One region of the Paenibacillus vandeheii genome, then DNA from elsewhere that is predicted to be linked to it. Evidence: riboswitches for the same ligand, from Rfam matches in the RefSeq annotation. Region 1 holds a riboswitch; each other region holds the start of a gene.
The links. A riboswitch is a leader RNA that binds a small molecule or an ion and turns the genes downstream of it on or off. The one in region 1 is predicted to bind S-adenosylmethionine.
Positions count from the first base shown of each region.

Region 2: linked by a shared signal. The riboswitch ahead of P5G61_RS25680 (methionine ABC transporter ATP-binding protein) and the one ahead of metA (homoserine O-acetyltransferase MetA) in region 1 are both predicted to bind S-adenosylmethionine.
Region 3: linked by a shared signal. The riboswitch ahead of mmuP (S-methylmethionine permease) and the one ahead of metA (homoserine O-acetyltransferase MetA) in region 1 are both predicted to bind S-adenosylmethionine.

Region 1 covers NZ_JAROCD010000012.1:203,330-206,613, reverse strand. The annotation lists gene P5G61_RS23705 (aminotransferase class I/II-fold pyridoxal phosphate-dependent enzyme) at 1-982, opposite strand, end outside; gene metA (homoserine O-acetyltransferase MetA) at 1,007-1,924, opposite strand; SAM riboswitch class I at 2,158-2,283, opposite strand; gene corA (magnesium/cobalt transporter CorA) at 2,737-3,284, shown strand, end outside.
Region 2 covers NZ_JAROCD010000014.1:199,828-203,111, reverse strand. The annotation lists gene P5G61_RS25685 (Cthe_2314 family HEPN domain-containing protein) at 164-892, shown strand; SAM riboswitch class I at 1,020-1,162, shown strand; gene P5G61_RS25680 (methionine ABC transporter ATP-binding protein) at 1,289-2,323, shown strand; gene P5G61_RS25675 (methionine ABC transporter permease) at 2,324-2,983, shown strand; gene P5G61_RS25670 (MetQ/NlpA family ABC transporter substrate-binding protein) at 3,063-3,284, shown strand, end outside.
Region 3 covers NZ_JAROCD010000013.1:29,141-32,424, forward strand. The annotation lists gene P5G61_RS23950 (spore germination protein) at 1-364, shown strand, start outside; gene P5G61_RS23955 (Ger(x)C family spore germination protein) at 361-1,563, shown strand; SAM riboswitch class I at 1,648-1,750, shown strand; gene mmuP (S-methylmethionine permease) at 1,838-3,250, shown strand; gene mmuM (homocysteine S-methyltransferase) at 3,228-3,284, shown strand, end outside.

The DNA.
Region 1 (3,284 bases):
GGCTTTCCGCAAAGGCAATCAGCTTAATATGACGCAGCAGCGGTTCAACATAACGGGCATCCTTTACTTTGAAAGAGAAAATGCCTGTGTTCCCACTCGACTGTTTATTCTGTATTTCAAATCCGGGATGATCCGACAAACCAGGATGATACACTTCGTTAACGGCTGGGTGTTCCAAAAGATACTTGGCAATCGTCAAGGCATTATACTCATGCCGCTCCATACGAAGAGCAAGTGTCTTCATACCTTTCATCAACTGATAGGAGTCGCTTGGAGACAACACTGCACCAATGGAATTGTGCAGGAATGCCATTTCGGCCGACAATTCTTCCCCTTTGGTAATAATTAATCCGGCAAGGACATCATTATGACCACCCAGATACTTGGTGGCACTATGAATGATGATATCGGCACCGAGTTCAATTGGACGCTGGAAGAACGGAGTCAGTAGTGTATTATCCACAATGGTCAGCAAGTTGTGGCTCTTCGCCCAGGAGCAAACCGCTTCCACATCCGTAATCATCATTAGTGGATTGGTTGGTGTCTCAATAAATACTGCTTTTGTGTTCGGCTGACGGATACTTTCCAGAGCTGCAAGATCATTGGTATCTACGTAACTTGCTGTCACACCGAATCGAGACAGGATGCGTTCAAGCAAACGATACGTTCCCCCGTACAGATCCAGCGATACAATGAGATGATCTCCTTGACCGAATAAAGCAAAAATCGTTTGCAAAGCCGCCATGCCGGAGCTACAGGCAAAACCTGCATCCCCCGACTCCAATGCCGCCGCTGCTTCTTCCAATACTTTACGGGTGGGATTGGTCGTACGGATATAATCAAACCCCGTGCTTTGTCCAAGCTTCGGGTGGCGAAACGCAGTGGATTGATAGATCGGAAAATTAATGGCACCCGTTACCGGTTCATTGATGGACCCGATTTGAGCCAATCGGCTTTCGATTTTCAACTTGTTGTCTTCCATTGCAGCATCCTCCTGTAATGTCGATTAAATTTGCGGACCAATATCGTAAGGCGTCTCTTGATACACATAGTAATTGAGCCAATTAGAGAATAATAAGTTTGCATGTGCCCGCCAGGTGGCTGGAGGTACACAGGAAGGGTCGTCATTCGGGAAATAATGTCTTGGCAGAGCAATATCCATGCCTTTGGATGCATCCCGGTCATATTCCCATTTTAATGAAAGCGGGTCATACTCGGCATGTCCGGTAGCGAAAATTTGTTTGCCGTCTTTGGTAGCGACCAGGAAAATACCGGCTTCCTCCGATTCAGCCAAAATTTCGAGATGTTCATTCTTTTCAATATCTTCACGGCGCACTTCCGTATGTCGGGAATGCGGAACGTTAAATACTTCATCAAATCCACGCAGCAAAGGCACGTTGGATCTGTTGATCGTGTGTGAGAATACGCCAAAACATTTTTCATCCAGCGGAACCTTTGGAACTCCGAAATGATGGTATAAACCCGCTTGGGAAGCCCAACATATATGCATGGTCGAAGTCACATTGGTTTTGGTCCATTCGAAGATCTCCTGGATTTCTTTCCAATAGTTCACGTCTTCAAAATCCATTTGCTCTACAGGAGCTCCTGTAATGATCATGCCGTCAAAACGGCGGTGCTCAATCTCGTCAAAGGTTTTGTAGAACAGGTCCAAATATTCCTGGGATGTGTTCTTGGACGTATGAGACTTCGGATGAACCAGAACGATATCTACCTGAATGGGTGTGTTACCTACCAGACGAAGCAATTGAGTTTCTGTCGTTTCCTTAGTAGGCATCAGGTTTAATATAGCGATACGGAGCGGACGAATATCCTGCTGATAAGCGGATGTCTCGTCCATGACAAAGATGTTCTCTCCTGCGAGTACTTCCTTGGCAGGCAGTGTGTCTGGAATTTTGATTGGCATAGTCGTTCTAACTCCTCCTTGTGCATAAATAGATGCAGCCACTGCGGGTGCGATACGATTCGCTCCGTACAGTTATAGACTGCCATGAGCTTGCCTGCAGGCGCTGAATTGCAACCACATTGCTGGCGGCAAGCTCAAGTTCCTTAGCGAAAATCACTGCTGAGAAGTCGGTGCATATAACAAAGACCTTCCTCGGATTCCGAGAAAGGTCATATGTAAATAGATATGCGCCTCTCTCATCTCTCAGTTACAACAGTGTCAACTTGGACACTTGGTCGCTGCAAGAATTAGCACCGTGCGGTATACCGCCGGTTGCCGGGTTTCATCGGGCCAGTCCCTCCACCTACTCTTGATAAGATTTCGCTTTATTTAATTGTAAAATCTAGTGTGGTTCACCGTTTACTTTAAAACATTAATCCCCTCACGTCAAGGTGTAGTTCAATGTCTGTTCATCTGGATCGGAACCGTTCGTCAGCCGTTGTCATACACTGCTCCAGGGCGCGAAATCGACACATTTTTGCGCTTGAAAGGACTCTGTACCAGCGGTATACTAGACAAGTGTTGTAAACCCTTATGTGAGAGGTGACATATTCAATGGATGGCGACCCGAGGCCTGACTGGCAGCCGAATTCCGACAAACTGCATAGAGAATTGATATCAGCATGCCGGCAGCGGGACGTTACTTCCGTTTGGTTATAAAGCGAACGCAGTCCTGACTTCCAGGATCCGCTGCCGACCGGCTGATCTGTTCTTTTTGCGCCCATATTGATGAAATCCGCCCATTTGGCGGGTGCAGAAGGAGTAGATGAACAATGAAAATCCGGTTGGTAAACAACGGTGTATTTATTCCGGTGGATGACATTCAGCAGGCGCTGACTCCACCAGCGGAGGGATTTTACTGGATTGATGCGGACGTAGACGATTTGGCGGTACTTCAACCGCTATTCATGATGCATGATCTGGCTGTAGAAGACTGCTTGAGTGACGAAGAACAACGTCCGAAGATTGAAATTTATGAGAGCCATTATTTTATTGTTATTAATAGCATTCGTTTTGATGATGAAGAGATTTTTTTACGTGCCGTCAACCTCTTCCTTGGCAGACACTTTATTATCAGTGTGACCAAACAGAAAGTCAGTGAATTGAGAACATTGAAGCCGATCCTGTGGGAACAGGAGATCAGTACGCCGGATAAGCTGTTGTATCTGCTGGTTGACTTGATTGTTGATAATTATTTTACAGTTGGTGACCGGATTGAAGCGCGCATTGAGAAGCTTGAAGAAGATATCCTGATGCATACCAAGAAGTCTCATCTGAATGAGATTATCGGGCTGCGCAGTGAGATTCTATGGCTGAAGAA
Region 2 (3,284 bases), on a different contig from region 1:
ATGATGTACATCATTGGACAGGTGAACTTTGTTTGATGTGAGGCGTGTCAGGGCACCCTATTGTAAGCAGCGGTCATACGTTTACTCTGATTTCCGATTTTGTTTAAATATGATGAATTATGATTATTTTGATGATCTGATGAGTGGAAAGAGGAGGCTATATATGCTGCGAACGTTGCTGGGTGAAAAGCCGCGTAAAAACGAAGGGATACTGAAGGATGCAATAGAGGCAATGGCGGACACGCTTGAGTTATTTCAGCGACAGATGCATGTGGACCATGATCCAACCCATGATTATCGTAAACTGTATGTGTGGACCCAGGGACTCATCTCCTCGTTGGATGAACTGGAGCAAAGTTGTTTTGCTGCTTCCCATTTTCGTCAGAAAGTCAAAGCGGGCTCTACGGATGATATGACGTTACCCGAAAAAGCGGAGTATGCCCGTTATGTCTACTTCTATAAGGATGGCTTCATCCGATGTTTTGCCATTCTGGATAAGTTAGGTACAGTGTTGAATGAAATATTTGAGCTGAATACGACCAATGTTAAAACCCATTTTTCTTATTTTACCGTATTAAGACAGTTCGGATATGACAAGCTGCATCATGATCTTGCCAACGAACTGATCCAGATCAAAGACTCTTACCGTGAGCCAATGAGCAAATTGCGCAAACGAAGAAACATGGAGATTCATTACATGAACTCCGAAATGCAGGATGATCTGTGGCAGCTGCACCAGACTTTGCAAGGGAAAGTGAAGCTGGAGGATCTGGATCAGCATCTTTTGGAACTCCGCCAGGGTGTGGATATGGTATGTGAGACGTTAAAAGCAGCCTATGGCTACATCAACAAGAAGTGGCATAAGCAAGGAATAACTCCATCCGGAAAGTAATTAGTTTGAAATATTTCCCTTTGACAAATCGGAATACTTGGATTATACTGAGTTCCTGATCGACAGTTAGATGGAATTAACAATTATGACATTAATATTATAACTACTGAACTTATAAATTAAATATTTCTTATCGAGAGCGGCGGAGGGACAGGCCCGATGAAGCCCGGCAACCGATTTATAACTGCATGACAGCTGTGTCATTCTTTATAGATGTTAGGTGCTAATTCCTACAAAATGTGTGCAAGGCACAATTTTGGCAGATGAGAAGGTATAATCTTTCACGTGAAGAGCCCTTTTTGTTTCTGCAAAAGGGGCTCTTTTTTTGCATCGAAGGGGAGTTTTCCTTTCATTCGGGTAAAGATACATGTAAGCAGTGGGAAGGAGCAAGTAATTTTGATTGAATTAAAAGGTTTAACCAAGACGTACGGTAAAGGTTCAAAAAGTACGACGGCCTTATCGGATCTAAATTTGAATATCCGCAAGGGTGAAATATTCGGAGTTATCGGTCATTCCGGTGCAGGCAAGAGTACATTGATCCGTTGTATCAATTTGCTCGAACGCCCGACGGCCGGTGAGGTTTGGGTGGATGGAATCAATTTAACCAGTCTGGGCAAGACCGATTTGCAACAACAACGGCGTAAGATCGGCATGATTTTTCAACACTTTAATCTGTTATCCTCAGCTACGGTATATGACAATGTTGCTTTTCCTTTGAAGCTCGTCAATACACCCAAGGCTGCAATAGATCGCAAAGTGAAGGAAATGCTCGCATTGGTTGGATTAGAGGACCACAGCAATAAATACCCGGCTCAACTGTCAGGCGGACAGAAACAAAGGGTGGGTATTGCGAGAGCACTCGCGAGTGATCCGAACGTGCTGCTGTGTGATGAAGCCACATCTGCACTTGATCCCCAGACCACCGATTCGATTCTCAAGTTATTGCTGGATATCAATGAAAAGTACAACCTCACCATTGTTCTGATCACCCATGAGATGCACGTGATTCAGAATATCTGTGATCAGGTGGCGGTTATCCATCAGGGAGGCATCGTGGAGCAAGGTCCGGTGACGGAAGTATTCCTCAAGCCGCAGCATGCAATCACGCGTGACTTTATGATGCGGGACCATGAGGTGGGAATTGCATTGGAAGAGACTGCACTGGCGAGTGCAGATGTTTCATTGCAGACGGACGGATCTTCTAAGCTTGTGAAAATATCCTTCCTGGGCAATAAAACCTATGAGGCGATTTTGTCCAGAACGGTTCGCAAAACAGGAGTGGATTTCGCCATTTTGCAAGGCACCATTTCGACGATCAAACAAGTTCCTTATGGGCAGCTGACCGTTCGGTTTGAGGGACAGTCAGATGAGATTAACTTCACCATTCATGAGTTAATCGCCCAGGGACTTGATGTGGAGGTGCTTCGTTAAATGGATTTTTCAACAGTACGTTGGGAAGAAATCGGTAAGGCTTCAATTGAAACCCTGCAAATTCTGGGAGCATCGGGACTGTTCACGATCATCATTGGTTTGCCGCTGGGCGTATTGCTGTTCATGACAGCAAGGTCGGCTTCAATCAAGTCTCAAGTGGTGTACACTATACTATCGTTTATTGTAAACATTTTGCGCTCAGTGCCATTTATCATTCTGATTGTTGCACTCATTCCGTTCACGCGTTCACTGGTCGGCACAGCTACAGGCGTACTGGGTGTTATACCACCGCTCGTCATTGCCGCTGCTCCATACTTTGCCCGGTTGGTGGAAACTACACTGCGTGAAGTGGATCGAGGCGTCATCGAAGCGGCACAGGCGATGGGAGCTTCAACCGGACAGATTGTAAGGCGTGTGCTTCTGCCAGAGGCATTGCCGGGTCTGTTAGCCGGAATTACCATTACCATCGTTACCCTTGTCTCCTACACGGCGATGGCGGGAATGGTTGGTGGTGGAGGGCTGGGAACATTGGCAATAAATTATGGCTACTATCGATATCAGAATGAAATTATGATTATAGCTGTTGTATTTATGGTCATTCTGGTGCAAGTGCTTCAGATGGCTGGCGATCGTTTGGTTAAATGGTTCACCAGGAAATAACACATATATAGCATTTGCCTAATTCGGTATCGATTTGGTGCAAAATGCAAAAAAAATTATTGGAGAAGGGGTTTTACACATGAAAAAATGGTCTTTTGCTCTACTAAGCATGTTGCTGATTGCGGTTCTTGCGGCTTGCGGAAACAACAAGGATTCCGACAGCGGCGCTGACAATGCTGGAGGCGCACCGCGCACCGTCGAATTGAAAGTGGGAGCATCACCTACACCACATGCGGAAATTTTGGAAAGCATCAAGCCTGAACTCGAAGCACAAGGCATTCGCTTGCAAATCGTGACTTTC
Region 3 (3,284 bases), on a different contig from region 1:
CATGAAAACAAGAACATGGCCAACCCTTGACTTGATGCGCAGCTTCGAGATTGAGGGGTTGGTCTTTGAAAGATTCGAATCCTTGTTGCTGGTGATCTGGATTATGCAGATTTTCTCTACTTTTACGATTACCCATTATGCTGCTTCTCTCGGATGTTCACAATTGTTCAAGAAAAAAATGATGCCATTTCTGATTATTTTGCTTCCCATCACTTACATTATTGCTATGCTTCCACAAAATTCAAACGACACGTTCAAACTAGGAGATACTTGCGGAAACGTTTCTATTTATTTGTTTGGTGTTGTACCGCTATTGCTTTTGCTACTGAGTATGATCCGTAAAAAAGGAGGAAAGCACAATTGAACAGATTCATAAGGAAATCAATCATGTTGTTCACGTTGTTGCTGCTCGTTTTTACCTCAGGGTGCTGGAGCAGTAAAGAGATCGAAGATTTGAGTGTTTATGTGGGTGTGGGATTGGACTTAGCCGAGGAATCCAAATTTGAAAAGAGCATTAATGCACAGGGAGGTCACTATCCCAAAAACAACAATTTTACAGCTACCGTACAGATTGTTCCACGGATCGGGCCAAAGCAAGAAAATCAAAAGAATGCCGGGGCTTCCGAGGGGCAATCTTTTTTAAACGAAAGGTTAACCGGGGACTCCCTGTTTCAGATTTTTCGTCAGTTTGCTCTGAGAAGAGACCGGCCACTTATTGGTCATCATTTAAAGGTCATTGTTGTTTCTCATGAGTTGACGAAGAAATACAGTCTTGAGCAGCTGCTTGATTTTATTTTGCGAGATAATGATATCCGTCCCAGTTCCCTTGTTATGGTGAGCCATGGAACAGCCCTGGAAGCTCTTAGCTCTAATGAGCCGGGTGAAATCCCAGCCTTTTATTTAAAGGGGGTGGTGGCAAATGCTTACCGCTCCAACAAGATTCTTCCGGCAGTAACTCTCGCAAAACTGGACGGGAAAATGCAGTCGGGATCAAGCTTTTTGTTGCAAAATGTCCTTACAGCGGAAGGTGAACATAAATTCTCAGGGGCAGGGATCTATAAAGGGGAAACGAAAAAATGGGTGGGCTCCTTAAACCAGATCGAACTTGAAGGATTGTCATGGATTACAGGGGACGCTCAGGCCGGGGCTGTGAAGTCGTATGCTAAGCCTCATGGACACACGGTAACCTATGAAATTAAGTCTACCAAGACGAAAATAACGCCAAAAGTCCAAGGAGATGATATTTATTTTCACGTAAAAGTTGAATCGGAAGGCCAACTTATGGAAGATTGGAGTTCTCCAGAAATTCCTTCAACAGATACGTATATTAAGGAATTGGAGGGACAATTCGCTGATACAGTTAAAGAACAAATACAGCAGGTTTTGAACAGAATGCAAAATACGTATCGGGTTGAAGTGGCCGGATTTGGAGAGCAGTTGCGTATCAAATATCCGAAGGTATGGAAAAAGGTCAAAAAAAATTGGGATGAAACGTTTAGTCAGATTCCCGTAACCTATGATGTCAAAATCAACATTATAGATGCTGGATCATCGACGGATTAAAGATGAAGATGTATATATAGTTATTCCATAATATTTAATTGTTGACACAACCATGATAGATCGCTATATTTATAAAAAATCATTTTCTTATCCAGAGAGGTGGAGGGACTGGCCCTTAGAAGCCTCAGCAACAGATCTGAAGGATACTGTGCTAATTCCAGCGGGTGAACAGCCTGATAGATAGGAGCGTTTGTTTTTATTTGTCAGTTACGGCGCACTCTTCAGGAAGAGTGTGTCTTTTTGTTTTTCTGGATGAAGAATTAGGGGAGCAGGCATGGATAACAACAAAGATACAGGGCATTTTCAGCGCAAAATGCAAGCACGGCATGTGGTCATGCTCTCACTTGGTGGAGTTATCGGTACAGGTTTATTTCTTAGCTCGGGTTATACCATCCAGCAGGCAGGACCGATCGGAACGATTCTGTCTTATCTGATCGGAGCGATTGTCGTTTATCTGGTCATGCTCTGTCTGGGTGAACTTTCGGTTCATATGCCGGAGACAGGTGCATTTCATAGCTATGCGGCTAAATACATTGGGCCGGCAACAGGATACACCGTGGCTTGGTTGTATTGGCTAACCTGGACGGTTGCCCTCGGTTCCGAATTTACAGCGGCCGGTCTGCTGATGCAGCGCTGGTTCCCTTCTGTGAATGTTTGGATCTGGAGTGCAGTGTTTGCGCTCATGATCTTCCTGTTCAATGCGTTAACCGTTAAATTTTTTGCGGAATCAGAGTTTTGGTTCTCATCGGTTAAAGTCCTTACGATTGTGGTCTTTATTATTATTGGTGCGGCAGCCATGTTCGGCATTATTCCAATGGCAGATTCGGAACCTGCCCCTTTTCTAAGCAATATTACAGGTTCAGGGTGGTTTCCAAATGGGGCTACTGCGATACTAATGACGATGCTTGCCGTAAACTTTGCGTTCTCGGGCACGGAATTGATCGGAATTGCAGCCGGGGAGACCGAGAATCCGGAGAAGATCATTCCAAAAGCGATCAATACCACGTTGTGGCGTTTAATTATCTTTTTTATTGGAACGATTGTTATTCTCTCAGCGTTATTGCCGATGTCGGATGCCAGTGTTCTTGAAAGTCCATTCGTGGCCGTGATGGAGCGGGTCGGTGTCCCTTACGCAGCGGATATAATGAATTTTGTCATTCTGACGGCGATTCTCTCTGCGGCCAACTCGGGTCTATACGCTTCTTCGCGCATGCTGTGGTCACTCGCGGATAAAAAGACGATCTCTCCGTGGTTTGCCCAATTGACCAAGCGCGGTGTACCGCTGAATGCACTTCTGATTAGCATGGTCGGGGGCGGTCTGGCTTTGCTGTCCAGCATTATTGCCCCGGGTACTGTGTATATTACGCTGGTGTCCATCTCAGGCCTCGCGGTTGTTGTGGTGTGGATGAGCATCAGCGCTTCACAGTATATGTTCCGCAGGCAATATATTCGAGAGGGTAACTCGGTAAAGGACCTGGTTTACCGAACGCCGTTTTATCCGGTGGTACCGATTATTTCGTTTGTATTATGCCTGGCTTCATGCATAGGTATTGCCTTTGACCCGACACAGCGAATTGCGCTGTATTGTGGGGTTCCATTTATTGCAGTATGTTACGCCGCGTATTATCTGACAGAACGTGTGAACAAGAAAAGAGGACAAGTACATGACGCAAGCACAACAGACTAACCCCATAGAACAGATCCTACGTAAACATCCGGTC